2 regions of the Methylocaldum sp. GT1TLB genome follow, and region 2 is predicted to be linked to the other one. Evidence: riboswitches for the same ligand, from Rfam matches in the RefSeq annotation. Region 2 holds a riboswitch; the other holds the start of a gene.

Region 1 (7,700 bases), 2.5 Mb from region 2:
GGAACAACTCGTCGTTGCTAAAGTCGTCGAGCCGGAGCCGACTGCTGGCCGAAACGCCGCTGTTCTTTCCGGCGAGCGCATAGTCGCCGCCCTCGGCCAAGTGAAACTGATTGATCAGAAATCCGTCCTTGGCGATGACCTGAAATTCCATGGTTTCCCTTAGGCGCTGGGAAGCCGAGGCGGCAAAACGATCGGAAAAGGCGAAGCTCAGGGTATCGCCGTCGATGGACGGTGTCCCGAAGTAATCCAGGTCCTCGTCCGCAAACTGGAAATAAACCGATTGGCCTTCCAGCAGGGCGGCCTGCGCGGCAGCCCCGCTGAAAAAGATAAAAATGCCTGTGATTGCACCGATAAATGTCTTCATGAGCAGTGACTCCTTACAGTCAGTTTAAAACGCAACGAAAAACCCGAATTCCAAACATTCCCTCGTATCTCTCGTCCTACAAAAGCGGCGACCCTATACGTCTGCGAAAGGCGCGTAGAGGTATGACGGGCGACGATGCCCGGATTTCCACACTCCAATTCCACCTATCCCTGCCTGGTTTATCGATTCGGCGAGATAACCAAGATAAGGCTGTTTCCGAACGACCTTTGATACCCCCCAAAATGCTCTGACAAGCCTCGATATACCGTTCCTATCCCAAACGGCCTCTCCGCTGGCGCCCAAGCTTCGGCTTGGGCGCCCCGCCCGAGAAGCTCCCGCTTCTCAACGTCGGTTCCCAAACGGGAGTTTGGGAACCAGCACACACCCAGTGCAGGTCGCTTCAGTCGTACACCCTCAACCGACAGCACGGTTTCTATGCCTTTGGGTTCCAGGGCGTCGCTCGATGATTTCCGGCGCTTTCATGCCGAGAAGGTCAACGACAAAAAAATCTTTCAGTTTTTGTTTATTAAATCGAAGTTCTGTGAAGATTTTGTTAAGGGTCTGTGACATTTTGAGAAATTTCGATGGCGGCCTATTGGTGGTTCGGAATGTGGTCGCTCTTGGCCCCGGCGGACGGCTCCGGGACCGATGGCGAACCAGAACATGCGAGAGGGCGTATACGGTGTTTTCGTAACGGGCGGCGTGAGCTGCTTGCTGAATAGCAGTCCGACGTCGATCCGCGTTTAGGTGAAAAGTCTCCCGTCGGATTCGGATTTCTAAGGATTCAGCTGCAAACTCTGAGCCAAGGACTCGTGTTTCGCTGAATCAATGGGATAGGATGAAAATCTACGGTGGGCGTAAAATTCGCTGACGCCAGGAAAATACCCCAGGCGCACCGTTTCAGGTATTTTTCCAAATCGCTTTCAATCAGGAATTGTTTTGTAGGGCGGGTTAGGCCGCGAGGCCGTAACCCGCCGAACGGCCTCGGATCGGTGGGTTACGCTTCGCTAACCCACCCTACGATAATGTTCGCTTGAATGTTGAATGTTGAATGGATTTACAAGGCGTCTGAAGCGATCCGTTCGTCGCCGGGAAGAGACATCCCCTCCGGCAGGCGAATTTTCCGGTTTGGTGTAGCGTCTCCAGTAAGTCGGGAAGGGATTCCCGACCTACTGACTTAGTCCGGCCGCCATTTTGGAGTGCGGAGCGGCTTTCCCAATTCACACCGCTAAGCCACGGTGGAGAATGTTCTAAGTACATTCCGCAAATATTTGCGGGATCTCGACAGATTGGCTTGACTGGCGGGGTTGTCCTGCAGGTTGCCTATGCCGCAAGACTTCCCTGAATGTACTTAGGGCGTTTTCATCTCGCTCGTACGGCAAAACAGGCTTGGCGGACGTCGTTGGCGCCTTCGGCTAGGGTAGATCGATTCAATCTTTCGTAGGTCGGCAATCCTTTGCCGACGAACCCGTTGGCCCAACGGCGGCGTCGGGAAGGGGGGCTTCGGCGCTCCCGAAGACGCCGTTTGCGATTGGAAGGGTCGCGACTAAAGCGACCGTTTGCGATTGGGAAGGGATTCCCGACCTACTCGCCAGTGCCCGTACAGTAGGTATGAAAACGTTCTAGCTCGCCTTCTCGAACACACGGCCTTGCACCGCGTCGAACCCGAGGCCAAAAAGCAGATCGGCCTCGTCCTCCCGTTCCACGCCGGTGGCGGCAACGCGGATACCCAACTCTCGTGCGTATTGGCATAGCGCCTTGAGCAGGGCCTGATTGCCGGCGTCATCGAATATCCGGCGGCAGAGAGCCCCTTCCACCTTTACCCAATCCGGCATCAATTCGTTTAACCAGGCCAGTGCGCCGGGATAGGGCATGAAGCGATCCAGCACGAACCGAAAACCGTCTCTCCTGAGCTCGCTAACGGACTCGGCCGCTTGCGGGGCTAAAATCAGCCGATTCAAGGGGACTTCTATGGCCAGATTTGATCGAGCGGGCACTTTATGTCTAAAAGATTGAGCGAATCCCGGCTGCATGATGGTGGCCACCGACAAATTGACGGACCACGCCGCTTCGGGTTTTTCCGCCATCGCTTCCTGAAGGCGCGCGACGACAAGTTTGTCCAGCATCGGAGCCAGATCGGTTTCCTCGGCAATGTGCGCCAAGGCGCCTGCGGAAAGCCGTAATCCGTTTTCCGTCACGATGCGCGCGAACACCTCGTAATGCTCGGGTGCCGAAGCGTTCCGGCACATGAGCGGCTGCCGCTCCAGTTCCACTTGACCGTTGCCCAAAGCCTGCCGCAGCAATGCGAGCCGGCCGCTCCCGCCCGGCGTCGGATCTGCCTCCGCAATCCGAAAGCTCCCGCTGGACCCCATCTGCGCGTCGCGCAGCGCAGCGTCCGCCCGGGCGAGCAGTGCCGTGCTGCTATCGCCGGAAGAGAGGGCCGCCCCGATATGGACGGTGCAGGACGAAGCGATTCCGGTCTCGAGCAAAGCCATGACCGTCGATTGGGCGAGGTGATGGGTCAGATCGTTCAGGCAATCGGCATCGGCGTGCTCCAACAGCACGGCAAACTGCGCGCCGTCGATTCGCGCCGCCGAGCCGTGCGTCTTTTCGGCGACAGCTTCCACAACATCGGCGAGAAATTTGACGACAAGATCTCCCGTATCGCGTCCGAATCGGCGATTGCATTCCGCCAGTCCGGTGAGCTGAAGGATGGCAATGGCGTGCTGCGTTCCGGATATTGCCAGGGCCGCGTCCAGCGATGCGAGAAAATACGCGCGATTGAAAAGACCGGTTTGCCGGTCGTGGTGGAGATCCCGCTGTAGTTTCTCGATGGTTTCCATCTTCGCGTTCAGCATGCGCCGCACCGCTTCCGACATACGGTTGAACGCCGAGCCGATATGATGCAGTTCGCGAATACGGGGCAGCTCCGCCAAAGGCTCGAACTTGCCTTCGCCGATGCGAAGCGCCAGATTTTCCAGCCGGTCCAGCGGACGTAATGCCTTTTGCAGCAGCCATACCGACAGCAGCGCGGAGATCAGCCAGAAACCCAGAGTCCAGCCCAGGATGGACCAGGTCATCTGCCAAAGTTGGCTATATCCGAAACCGGGATGGCTGGCCACGTCGACCACGGCTGAAAGTTTCCAGCCGGCCATCGATTCGGCCCGACCCGCGGGAGCGTCGAACGGCACGCGGCTGATGAACCACTCGGGAGCGCCGTCCACTTTCAAGGGGAGTTCCCGCTCCACGACGGATTCGCCGTTGGGGCGGATCACGGCGATACGCCGGTAGTAGCCGCTATCGTAGAGAGCGTCCACCGCATTGGCCACCGCCGCGGTGTCGTTGCTCGCCAGCGCGGGCGATAGTTCCAGCGCCAGAGTGGTTGCCGTTTCTTGCGCATGAGCGTGCAACTGGCGTTGCAGAAAGCCGTGGGTATTCACCAGGCCGGTGGCGAAAAGAGCCAGCCCCAGCAGCAGAAACAGCAGACCGAGCAGCAGGACCAGCAGGGTTTTCAGGCTCATCGTCGTCATCGAATCGCTCCCGTCTTTTCGTGGTGCATGCGCGCCAACAGATCGTTCCAGTGGCGTATGTCGGACGCTTCACCCAGTTTGCCATGCTGCCCGCGCTGCTTGGCCGACCACAACCCCTCCGCATTGAAGCTCATGGTCGGCGCTAGATCGGTCCGCGCGGCGGCCGGCCGGATATCGCCGATCAGATTGTCCAAAATCAGCGGTTCGGATGCCGGGGCGGGATAGTAGGCCAGGACCATGTGCGGCTCCATGCGGCTCAGCTGTGGCCGCCAGACCCGGACATAAGTGACCCGCAATCGGTCGGGAGCCACTCCTGCCGCTCGAAGGGTGAAATATTTGGCCAGGGCGAAATCCTCGCAGTCGCCGCCGTTGGCGGCCAGGAGTTCCACCGGAGTCGCCCAGTAGTCGCGGCGCGCCCATTGGTCAGGGTCGGAGATATTGGGCAGGCGGTTGAAGAAATCGTTGACTCGCGCCAGCTTCTCTTGTTCGCCGGCACTGCCCAGATGCAGAACCAGGTCGCGCCACGCCGACAGACGTTCGACGGCCGCCAGGCCATAGCGCTGGCCGACCAGTTCCAAGGTTCGTGCATTGGGGAGCAGGTCCATTTCGACGCCCGCCACGGCAAGGACCGCAAAAGCGGCGCTCCATATCAATAAGCGTTTCAAGAGCTAAGGGGGGTGATTTGAAGGAAGCGTATCTTGCCCCATCTCGGCGAAATTTCGCCACCTCATAACCCGGTGCTTCAGCGTTTTTCACTGAAGTGTAGCGGCGTGGCTTGGGAAGCCGCCCCGTACCTCTAAGTGCCTATCTCAGTAGGCCGTTCGCCCAGAGCCGAGTCGAAGGGTTTTTGAAACCTACTGGGATAGGCTCTAAATGTAGGCCGAAACGAGCGGCCGTAGCTCGGCAATCCTTTGCCGACGAAGGCGTCCGGATGCAGGCCCGGCTAAGCGTCAGCGCTTGATGGCAAACGGTCGCTGCTATACAGGTCAGCGGACCGCCATTCCGGTATGGATTTTCGCTGGCTCCCAAGCTTCCGCCTGGGAGCTATACCCGAGCAGCTCGAGCTTCTCGAAACATCATTCGAATCGAGAAGCGGGAGCTTCTCAACGTCGGTTCCCAAACGGGAGTTCGGGAACCAGCCTAACGACGGAGGCATGCCGGATCAATCGGTTGCAGGCCGGCTGGCACCGAACCGCGGAGTAGGTCGGGAATCCCTTCCAATCGCAAACGGTGTCTCCGGGAGCGCCGGAGCCACCCTTCCAATCGCAAACGGGCCTTTAATCGGCCCCTTCCAATCGCAAACGGTCGCGTTAATCGCGACCCTTCCCGACGGGATTTGTCGGCAAAGGATTGCCGACCTACCACCTGATACACCGGGCAAGGCGCTCGGAAGAAGTCAGGTCCGGCGGTGCCCTTCCTCGATTCCCCCGCCTTCATGTTGCGAATCCGTAAAGTCGTTCAGCGAAAAAGCTACAGCCGGGGCAGCTTGCAATCATCTGCGACTTAAAGTTTTGAAAAAAAAACACAGCACGCAAATGTAATCCAAAACAAAGACTTAGTTGATGCGCGGGAGCCGTGCGTTGAGTTTTTTCAAAAAATTTCATCGGTGTCACACAAACTTAACTTGGTTGTAAAAAAGCGACATTAAAGTCTGTCTCGCCTTCAAAGGGACGGAAGAAAACCGCAGTGCGGTTCAGTTGCGGCCGGGGAGCAGGAGCCCGGTCCAGGAGGGTTGCTAGGACAAAGCCACACTCGTCGCGAGGCGGGGCCGGAAAGCCACGGGTCTTGATTGCAAGATAGCCGGGTTGCCACACCAACGTTGATGGCAGCCCGGCTTTTTTGTTTTCGGTGCCTGAAAAACGGCACAAAAAAGCCGGTCGCCGAAAAGCGACCGGCGAAAACGGCCCTGCAGATAAACCTTGAGAAGACGTCTGCAAGGTATTTTCAACCGCAATTTTAAACAAGGCATGGAAATGAACAAACTGAAAGCGATTACCGCCGGCGTGCTATTGGCTTTGGGCGCCACCGGCGCAGAAGCGTCGATTAGCGATGGGCAGTATCCGAACGTGGGCGAATTGTTCGTGTCGATTTTCGATCCCAGCGCGAACGGCGGCCTGGGTCGCACCTACTTCCGCGATCTCGACGTTTCACTCACTGACGTGCTGAACGCCGGTTCGAACTGGGCGTTCAGCGTCAATCTGGGTGCTGACGCCAATTATGCCGGCTTTGCCGGCAAGGCAGACCTGCAGTACAACATCGCCGCCGTGTACACCCTCGACGAGGGCGGTGCCAATATCGATCAATGGGGTATTCTGGCTACCGGGTCTTCGTTCAACGGCGGTTTCGGTAATGTTTTATCCACGATTACCAACATTCAGGGCTATATCAGCAAACTGAACACCGCGCTGGGCGACAACGTGTCGGGCGTCGTGGATAACGGGCTGCCGCAGTCCTGGGACGACGGCAACTGGGGTCCGCTGATGGGCGCCGCTCCCAGCGTGTTCGCCTCCACCGCCGGCGGCGTCGACCTGGCAACCCTTTTCTTCCACGTGACCAATAACACCGGCGACGACAGCGACGGCATCGTCAATCAGATTGCCGGGCGCTGGCTGCTGTCGAGCAACGGCACCCTGGAATTCGGCCCGGCCGGCTCCTCTCCGGTACCGGTTCCCGCGGCGATCTATCTGCTTGGCTCCGCTCTGGCCGGCTTGACCCTGGTCAGCCGCCGCGGCCAGAAAGCGTAATCTCCCAAATATCCTTAACGGAGAAAATTCGATGAAAGTCAATCGTTTGTCTGTCGCCATGGCGGCAACGGCGCTGCTCGGCGCCGGCGAAGCCTTCGCTCTCGCTCCCGGCGCGGCCGTGGATATCGAAATCTGGGCATCCGGCGCCACCGCACAGGACAAGGGCGTGGAAGCGCTCTTTTCCGAACTCTGCGTGGCCGGATCTCTGGATATCTACCGCGACAACGCCAACGCGTCCAAGCCGGGAGCGCAGCACTCGGCTTATTTCTGCCGGCTCGACTCCACCAAGGTGACCGGCCTCGGCACCGTAAATCCGAACGTGTTGTTCCACAAGCGTTCTCAGGGCGGCTCGGCGCAGGGCGTAACGCCGCTGATTCTCGATCAGGCGATCACGCACATGGAGATCAACAACGGCAACTGCACCAAGACCGCGCCCGACAGCTTCTACCGCTGCCGAGTCAGCAGCGCGGGCGACACCATTCTGCACGAGTCGGATCTCGGCGTAAGCGACGTCAACCCGGATCTGTTCCGCGGGGTCAACGCGCCCAGGGAGGACGGCGTGAAGCAGCCGGATGTCACGACCGCCCAGGTTTCGAGCTTGCTGGACGTGACCCCGGCCGCGGGCCTGGTGTTCGGCATTCCGGTAACGCTGTCTCTTTATACCGCCCTGCAGGACGCGCAGATGGACCAGGGCCGGATCCCCGCCGGTTGCGCGCTGGGGGATGACAGCAATCCCGATTGCATGCCCAGCCTCAGCTCCGAGCAAGTGGCTTCGCTGCTGGCCGGCAAGGTGCAGAACTGGAACCGGTTCAAGGTTCAGATCGGCGCGGCGTCCGTCAACTTTTTCGACAATTATTCCGGCGGCATGAATCTGACCGACAACAAGGTGGCCATCTGCCGCCGCGTCGACGGTTCTGGCACGCAGGCGCAAGCCAACGCGGTGTTCCTGAACAATCCGTGCATGAGCGGCGCGGTCAATCCGGTGGGCGGTACCAATAACTTGAGCGGACCGATCGTGCCCTCGACCAACCTCGCCCTGAACGGCGTCGGCCAGTCGGGCTC
Region 2 (7,700 bases):
GCCTCTCGGGGCCGCTCGCCGCCAATGCCGGTCTGTCCTTGAGCATTCAGTCCAGCGCGGTTCCCGTACCGGCCGCCTTTTGGCTGTTCGCCAGCGGGATCTCGGGGCTGGTGGTGCGGAGTGCATGCCGAAAAAGTTGTACGATCGGCGCACTCAGTCTACGAAGATAGCCGTTGGGCCAACGGGTTTGTCGGCAAAGGATTGCCGACCTTATATCTCGATTCTGGATTCCACAAGAGGCAGAATCTCCGACTGATCATCGGACCCAGACGCTGGGCAAGACGTTGCCGACCTTGGGCCTGAAGCCCGCGCCGTAGATCGTCCCCCAGCGTCCCTTCCTCGCCATAGAGTTCGAACGGTATCGTAGGGCTGCCTTGGGCAACACCCTGGATGGATAAGGCTGAACCCGGCAGGAGCGGTTTCGATCGGTCAGCACTTTGCCCCATCGTCAACGCAGACCAAGGAGACCCTATGACGTTCAGCCCCATCGGTATCGACATCGCCAAAGCCAAGTTCGACGCCGCCGCGCTACGCAACGGCAAGTACAAAACCAAGGTCTTCCAGAACACGCCCGAAGGGTTTAAGGCGTTCCTGGCCTGGCTGCAAGCCTTCCCAACGCCCCACGTATGCCTGGAGGCCACCGGCCGCTATGGTGAGGGCTTGGCCCTGTTCCTGGTCGACCACGGCCTCGCCGTCAGCGTGGTCAACCCCGCCCAAATCCACGCCTTCGGCCAAGCCGAACTGAGCCGCACCAAGACCGATAAAAGCGATGCCAAGCGCATCGCCCGCTTCTGTCTCAGCCAACGGCCGCTGCTCTGGCAGCCGCCTCCGCCGGCCGTGCGCCCATTACAAGCCTTAGTGCGTCGGCTCGAGAGCCTCCTCGAGATGCGGCAGATGGAAAAAAACCGCCTGGACGGGGCCGACCCCACCGTACGCCCCTCCATCGAAGCCGTGCTCGCCACCCTCGACGCCGAGATCGCCGCTACCCAACAACGCATCCGCGAGCACATCGACCACGATCCGGACCTCCGCCAACGGCGTGACCTGCTCGACACCATCCCCGGTTTCGGCGACGCCACCATCCCGGTGCTGCTGGCCGCCCTGGGCGACGTTCACCGCTTCGAAAACGCGCGCAGCGTCGCCGCCTTTGCGGGCCTCTCGCCCAAAGAGCACCAGTCCGGGAAGTGGAAAGGCCACACCCGCCTGTCCAAGACCGGCGATGCCTTGCTCCGCAAGGCCCTTTACATGCCGGCCATCGTCGCCCGGCGCCATAACCCACTGATCCGGGCCTTCTGCGAGCGCCTTAAAGCCCAAGGCAAGAACGGCAAACTCATCGTCGGCGCCGCCATGCGCAAGCTCCTCGTCCTGGCCTACGGCGTCCTTAAGTCCGGCCGACCGTTCGATCCCAATCATGGGCTTGCATCGTGATTTCTAAGACGGTATCTACGAATGCTTGAATCCATTCACCCGAGCCGAAGGCGCCAACGACTTCCGCCAAGCCTGTTTTGCCGTACGAGCGAGATGAAAACGCTCTAAGTCTACGAAGATAGGCTTTGATCCCAGCCGTTGCCAAAGCTAACCCGTCCCAATTCGCTCGGCTCTTCGTCTGGACGTGGGCCGGTACGGCTGGCGGAAACGTGATCAGGCTTCGAACCAAGACCTTCCCGGCGGTTTTTCTCTTCGCCAAGCCCAAACGCGGCTTGGGCTTGGCTTACGAGCACCTCGAAGTTTTTCGAGGTGCCTGACCAACGGATGCAGGCGGCCGGGGACCAAGCGGGACCTGATCCGCCGATTCGACCTGGCGTATCGGCAGAGTGCCTTCGGTCTATCGCCATCCGCTGCCGCCGCGCCGCTTCCAGCACGAATGGTTTCCCCTCGCTGGCTCATCTCATCACCTGCGCACGAAGCTCGGCCTTGAACGGCTGTCTCGGTAATTTCGCCATCTCGTTCCACCACCAATCACCGGATTTACGCGATTGATGGTGTCCACTTTTTTGAGCCTGGCTCACTGGCTCATGGAGAGGGAGACTGGACAGAATCCACCTAATCGGTCTCCGACGAGTCATTTGTCATAAATTGATTACATAGATTTAACCAATCATTAACTGACGTGTAACAGTCTCGGCTTAATTTGACCGGGTATTTCGAAAAAATGAGCAAGGAGGCTTAGGTCGGTTACCGGTCACGTCAAGCTGTAGGACCAGCTGAACGTGTTTGCCGAAGAGCCACACCCGCCGTGAGGCGGGGCCGGAAAGCCACGGGTCTCGCGTTTGTCGAGATCGCCGGGCCGCCTCCCGAGTGATGGGGAGGACCGTGGCACCGCTCACCACCTGTGGGCAGAATCACGGACATCACTGTGAGTTCAACGTCAACACAGTGAAAAGGTAATTCGGATGAAACCAAGTAAGATCATTTCGGCGCTCGCTTTGACGGGCGTCGGATTCTCAAGTACTGCCGGTGCGGCAACCTTGCCGAACTGGGTGGGTACCGCGGACTACACCGTCGTGGGCGGTTCGGCCGGCGAAGCGGTCGGTCCCTTCGATACTTACGACTTCGCGGCGGGCGACGGCGGTCTGGCATTGCTCGTACCGGACACGATCGCCAATCCCTCCCAAATTACGGTGGGAGACATCTATTCAGGCGTGTACCAGTCTTACGTCACCAACCATCAGTTGGGCACCTCCACGGTGAGCAACCCCAAACTGAACGTCTCTTACGAGTTGACCACCCAGTCGGCTTTCCAAACACAAGTCACGAACGCGCAGAATCTGGGCAACGGGCTGTGGACCATCAACTTCCAGGTGTTGAGTGGCTCGCTGGACCTGTTTTTCGACAACGCCGTCAATCGCGACGTAACCGGTGACACGGGCATCACGGACGGCACCAATATTCTTAAGGGATCGGTGACGGGCGGAACCGGGGTCGTCACGGTAAGCACCCAGTTTCCTTCCGGTCTTGGCGTAACCTCGAGCGAATTTACCTTCGTCGGAAACACCAGTTTCTATGATTCGGCGGTATACGATCCCGATACCATCGGCGGCGGCCAGTCGTTGTTCTCCCTGTTCGTCAGAAACCCCACCGCACCTCCCGCCATCTCTTCGGTCGGCGGCATACCGGTTACATCGACGAGCATTCTCTACCAGGCGGATGGATCGCTCACGCTGACGGCGGTACCGGTTCCAGCGGCCTTCTGGCTGCTCGCTAGTGCCTTGGCCGGCATGAGCGTCATCTCTCGCCGTTCCAGCAAATTGGCTGCGTGAGCCTCGCATGGCAAGCCCATTTGGTGAATGGGCGAGGATTCGGTGCAAATCTGCTTCGCTGACTGCGGAAGCAGACGGCGCGGCCGAACGTCACAACCGGGCCGGCGCTTATCCCGGTCCGGTTCCTCGAGCCGACCGCCAGCCGGAACGGCCGAGGCCAGTGCTGCAATTATCATCCTCATGACGCAGCGTCGCTAAAAGTCCGCGACAACTCTTGAGGAACTTCACCCTCGGGCTCGAACACCGCGCGCGAGCCAGTTCGGCGCCGGCGAGCCCCCTCCGGCGCAGGGCTTCCAACAAGAGCTAGCCGACACCCGTTGTTTGTCCTCGGTGGCGGCAAAGTGGGTTTGTGCTGCTTGGCGCCAGGGAGCCGCGAGATCATCGGCGGCGTCGAAGTCCGGGATGAGCCGATCCGGCGGCGCGCCACGTGCGCGAACAGTTCACGTTGTCCGGTACCATGGATCACGGCGGAATCTCCTCAAAAATTCAATGTCAGCAGTTGAATTTTAAGGGCTTTTCGATTCCGCCCACCCTCCTTTCATGAACTATGCAGGCTTGGGACCTCACGCAACAAAACCCCGCCGGAGGCTTCGATTTCTCGCTCCCGCTCGCTCGGTGATCGGGTTTACAGCGCCCCTTACAATCCCTTGCAGTTGGCGTAATAGGTCACCGTCGCGGCCCAGTCGGCGAAGACGCCACGAATACCCACATCCTTCGCCAGCACGTCGAGCACTTTCATTACGTCGCCCTCGCGTTTGATGGCGGAATCGATGGTCTGAAAATAGAACCCATTATTACCGTCGGCGAGAATTCCGGAGCGCTCCAGTGTCCAGGTGATGATATCCAGGTCCGCGGCCTTGGCGTTCCTGGCGTATTCCGAGGGCACGATGTTGCCGCCGGCGTCCAGGTCCAACAAAGCAAACGTCGGCGGCGCCACGATATTGATGCCCATGGTCTTATAGCTTGCCAAGGTGGCAGCATCGGGCAGATCGGCGACCGTTTCGGCATCGTCAAGATACACGGCCTGCTTGCCGAAGGCGGGTTCGTAGCGGACCCAATAGAGCACGTCGTCGATGTTGAAAGACTGAGGGAAGACCTTTTTCGGGGAAACGCGCGCTTCCTTATACTCGTCGATCATTTTCTGGGCGAAATCCTCCTGGGAAAAGCCGTCGAAAGGCATGGCCACGCTAGGGCTCTTCAGTTCGGGAGTCATCTTCACGCCCAGTTTCTTGAAAAGCTCGATGCTTTCCTTGTGCGTAAGCAGGGTGCCGCTGGTCGGTCCGGCATAGAGGTCCGTGCGGAAATTCGCCGTACCGCCGAGATATTCCTCCACGGTTCTAGCGCGGGGGTTTGACGCATCCATCTTGCCGCGAAGGGTTTTGAACTCGGCCAGGGTGATGTCGCTGGTGCGGCATTCCGCCGTGGCGCGCGTGAGGAGATTGCCGCTGGCATCGAAGGTGGCCGGCGAGAACGGCTTCGTGCACTTGGCGGCCAGCTCGGGGATGGCAAGGATATTCGTAGTCGTGTGAAGATCGTTCTGCGCATGACGACACACCAATTCCTTATCCTTGGTGAAGGTCACGTCGCATTCCAGAATGCCGGCGCCCATGCGGGCCGCGGCTTCGTAGGATTCCTTGGTGTGTTCGGGAAATTGCAGAGCGGCGCCGCGGTGACCGATCGAGAAATCGGTCTTTTTGAAGGGACCTTTCGCACATCTCCGAAGCTCGTTTTTGAGTTCGCCGTCTTCCATATCGTTAACCAGGAAAAACGGCCGAGGCCCCAACTGCACGCTTTGGCTATTATCGGACGCCGACGCGGTGGCGAAGAGACCGGGAAATACTGCCGTCATTGCCGCACAGGCAATCATGATCAATCGTGGACGCATCTATCACTCCTGTTGTTCTGGTTTAGTGAAGGTGGGTTGAGCCCATTCGGCCCAGTACAGACCGTACACGCCATTTGTGCCATCAATGTGACTGAACGGTTTAGGTCTCGTGACAGTTGAGCGGGTTTTCGGAGTTTCCGAGAGCGCTACAGCGGCCCTGATCATGCCGACGCCTTCCGGCGCTGGCGTGCGGATACGCGGCTCCCGAGGAGCGTTCGTTAGGTGAAGTTTGGCGGGTTGCCCAAGCGGGTTTAGTCAAGGTGGGCCGGATTGCGCTCTCTCCGTTCAGCCCATACGAGCCGCGGCAGTCGACGCGGAATCCGGACGGAAGCCATCATCCGATCCGGAGTTTCTGAACGGCAGCCGCTATTCGATGCCTCAAGCGCTTATTTCTTTTTCACTTTGGACAGCATGCCGACGATTCGGCTCTCGAAGACGATACGATCCTCGATCAATCCCTGCACGTCGTAATAGAAGATATTGCGGGCTTGATCGACGTTTTCGCACAGTATGAGCAATTGGTCGCCGGGGGCGGCGGAGCTTCGGAAGCGTGCGTTCTCGATGCGCAGAAACAGCCCGACCGCCGGTTCCGCCAACCGCCGATTCGACAAGTACAAGGCCAGTTGCGCGCCGGCTTCGAGCATGAGCGCGCCGGGCATAATGGGATGCCCGGGGAAGTGGCCGGCCACCCAAAACTCGTCTTCCCTGACTTTTTTGACCGCAAGGCCGCGACGGAAGGCGTCGTCGACCCAGGCGATGTAGTCCAGCAACAGCATTTCGCCGCGGTGGGGAATTACTTGGCTGATCATGTCACGTCCCACTTTGGGCAAGGCGACGTCAATCTCCGCGGTAGGAAATAACGTGTGCTGCGTCCGCATCGGCTCATGGGTTGCCGAGTCCAATCCCGCGTCGAGCAGTTCCCGGATACGGCTGATGAAATGACGGGTATGGATCGGAGAGTTCCGGAGAGAAAGAATCTTATCTAGCATGACACCGCCTGCTTTTGAGACTATTGATCAACGAAGTACCGATTGAAGTGACCGGCGCACGGAACGCTCCAAAGGCCTAGCCAGGCCGACGCGCAACAGCATTAGCGGCACCGCCCCTGAAGGAAGACCGAGGGATTTCGCCAAACCGGGCGACCCTACGGGCGATTCGGTGGGGTACGCCAAAGGATGAACTGCAAGTCCCTGCGCAGCGGCCGCCAGGTAAATCCGCTCTATCAGCCGTCCGCCCTGCAACCAGGCGTCCGGCGTATCCCGCTCGCTCCAGACCACGCTCCAAAGCGGCGTGGCTTCGGCGAGCCGCTTCACTACATCGATCTCGCCTTGGCGGAACTCGGACGACACCAAATCCTCGGGGGTGGACAGGAACTCCACCCACTCCTTCACGAACCACGGGGCATCGCTGGTGAAGATGGAAATCCCGTCGCGGCTCGCTTCCCATTCCCGTCTGGAACGGCGGAACCACGACATTGAATCTCGGTACGCCGCATCGTTCGCCACGAACTCGGCCACGGCATCGGCGGCGATCCGAACGATGGCTTCCCGTTCGTGAGCGGCACCGTACCAAGCGAGGTGGGTGCCGGGAAGTTCGCCATACTCATTGAGGCTTTCCGTGAACTCGTTCCGGGAAATCGGCAATGGCTCGAACTCGGCTCGGGTGGTTTGGCGGCGGAATATGGCCGGAAACCAGGGATGGGTATTTGAGTCAGAGCGCCGCGCCAGTTCGAGCGACGCGCAGCGGCCCCCGTTTTGCAGAAACGCATCGGCCTCAGCATCGGACACGGTCGCCGCATAACCGAGTTGAGCCGCCGCGACGACCATGTTCTCCGTGGCACAGCCCAAGCCCATCAACATGAGCCGGCGGCGGGGATCGGCCTGGCCGAGATGGCGCGCCAGATCGGCGTAGAGAACAATCCGATTGCCCAGCAGGTTGAAGGCCCAGGGTTGAGTGTTGTGAGCATTCGCGGCCAACGTGCCGCACAACGCCACGTATTCCAAATCGGTCAGATCTCCCTTTGCCGTTTGCTCCCATGCGACGTACGGCGAGGCACTTGCAACCGCAGGGGCTGCCCTGAACAATGCGGGAAACGCGGCTGCTCCGACCGCGAGAGCGCCGGTCTGGCGGAGAAATCGCCGACGGCTCTGCAATATCGGATCGGGGCGGATCATGCTTCGTTTCCTTTTCATCGGCCTTACCGAACTCTTTCTTTCATGAATTGTAGTCTGGCGCCGGCCACCACACCCCGGTGAATATGTGAGTGTCGTTCCAACCCAAACGGCCGACCAGTCGCACTTCGTTCAGCGCGGAGCCAAAAGTCGGATCGACCACGAAAACGCCGCTCGAGAAGTCCATACGCACCGCCAGATCGTTAAAACGGGCCAAGGAACCGGCGGCCGTATACAGGCACTTGATGGCGCTTTCCTTGGCCGAAAACAGGACATAGGCGGCCAACTCGCGACAACCGTCCGGCAGCGAGTCCAACCAGGCGCGCTCTTCCGGCAAGGCGATGGAATCGATGGCACGCCAGGGGAACGGGTTTTGCCGGCATT

Evidence for each region. Region 2 has a riboswitch for cyclic di-GMP ahead of pepA (flocculation-associated PEP-CTERM protein PepA). Riboswitches for the same ligand answer to the same signal wherever they lie in the genome.
Region 1: it holds a riboswitch for cyclic di-GMP, as region 2 does, so the genes downstream of both, ACR2R1_RS18615 (VPLPA-CTERM sorting domain-containing protein) here and pepA (flocculation-associated PEP-CTERM protein PepA) in region 2, are expected to answer to the same signal.

What each region holds. Positions count from the first base shown of each region.
Region 1 is NZ_CP194898.1:4,204,966-4,212,665, forward strand. Features, by position in the region: gene ACR2R1_RS18600 (VPLPA-CTERM sorting domain-containing protein) at 1-364, opposite strand, end outside; gene ACR2R1_RS18605 (bifunctional diguanylate cyclase/phosphodiesterase) at 1,987-3,894, opposite strand; gene ACR2R1_RS18610 (transglutaminase-like cysteine peptidase) at 3,891-4,499, opposite strand; cyclic di-GMP riboswitch class I at 5,630-5,707, shown strand; gene ACR2R1_RS18615 (VPLPA-CTERM sorting domain-containing protein) at 5,868-6,638, shown strand; gene ACR2R1_RS18620 (hypothetical protein) at 6,670-7,700, shown strand, end outside.
Region 2 is NZ_CP194898.1:1,557,099-1,564,798, forward strand. Features, by position in the region: gene ACR2R1_RS06775 (hypothetical protein) at 1-170, shown strand, start outside; gene ACR2R1_RS06780 (IS110 family transposase) at 472-1,428, shown strand; cyclic di-GMP riboswitch class I at 2,215-2,295, shown strand; gene pepA (flocculation-associated PEP-CTERM protein PepA) at 2,394-3,260, shown strand; gene ACR2R1_RS06790 (glycerophosphodiester phosphodiesterase family protein) at 3,898-5,145, opposite strand; gene ACR2R1_RS06795 (3-hydroxyacyl-ACP dehydratase FabZ family protein) at 5,532-6,134, opposite strand; gene ACR2R1_RS06800 (Acg family FMN-binding oxidoreductase) at 6,162-7,319, opposite strand; gene ACR2R1_RS06805 (4'-phosphopantetheinyl transferase family protein) at 7,360-7,700, opposite strand, start outside.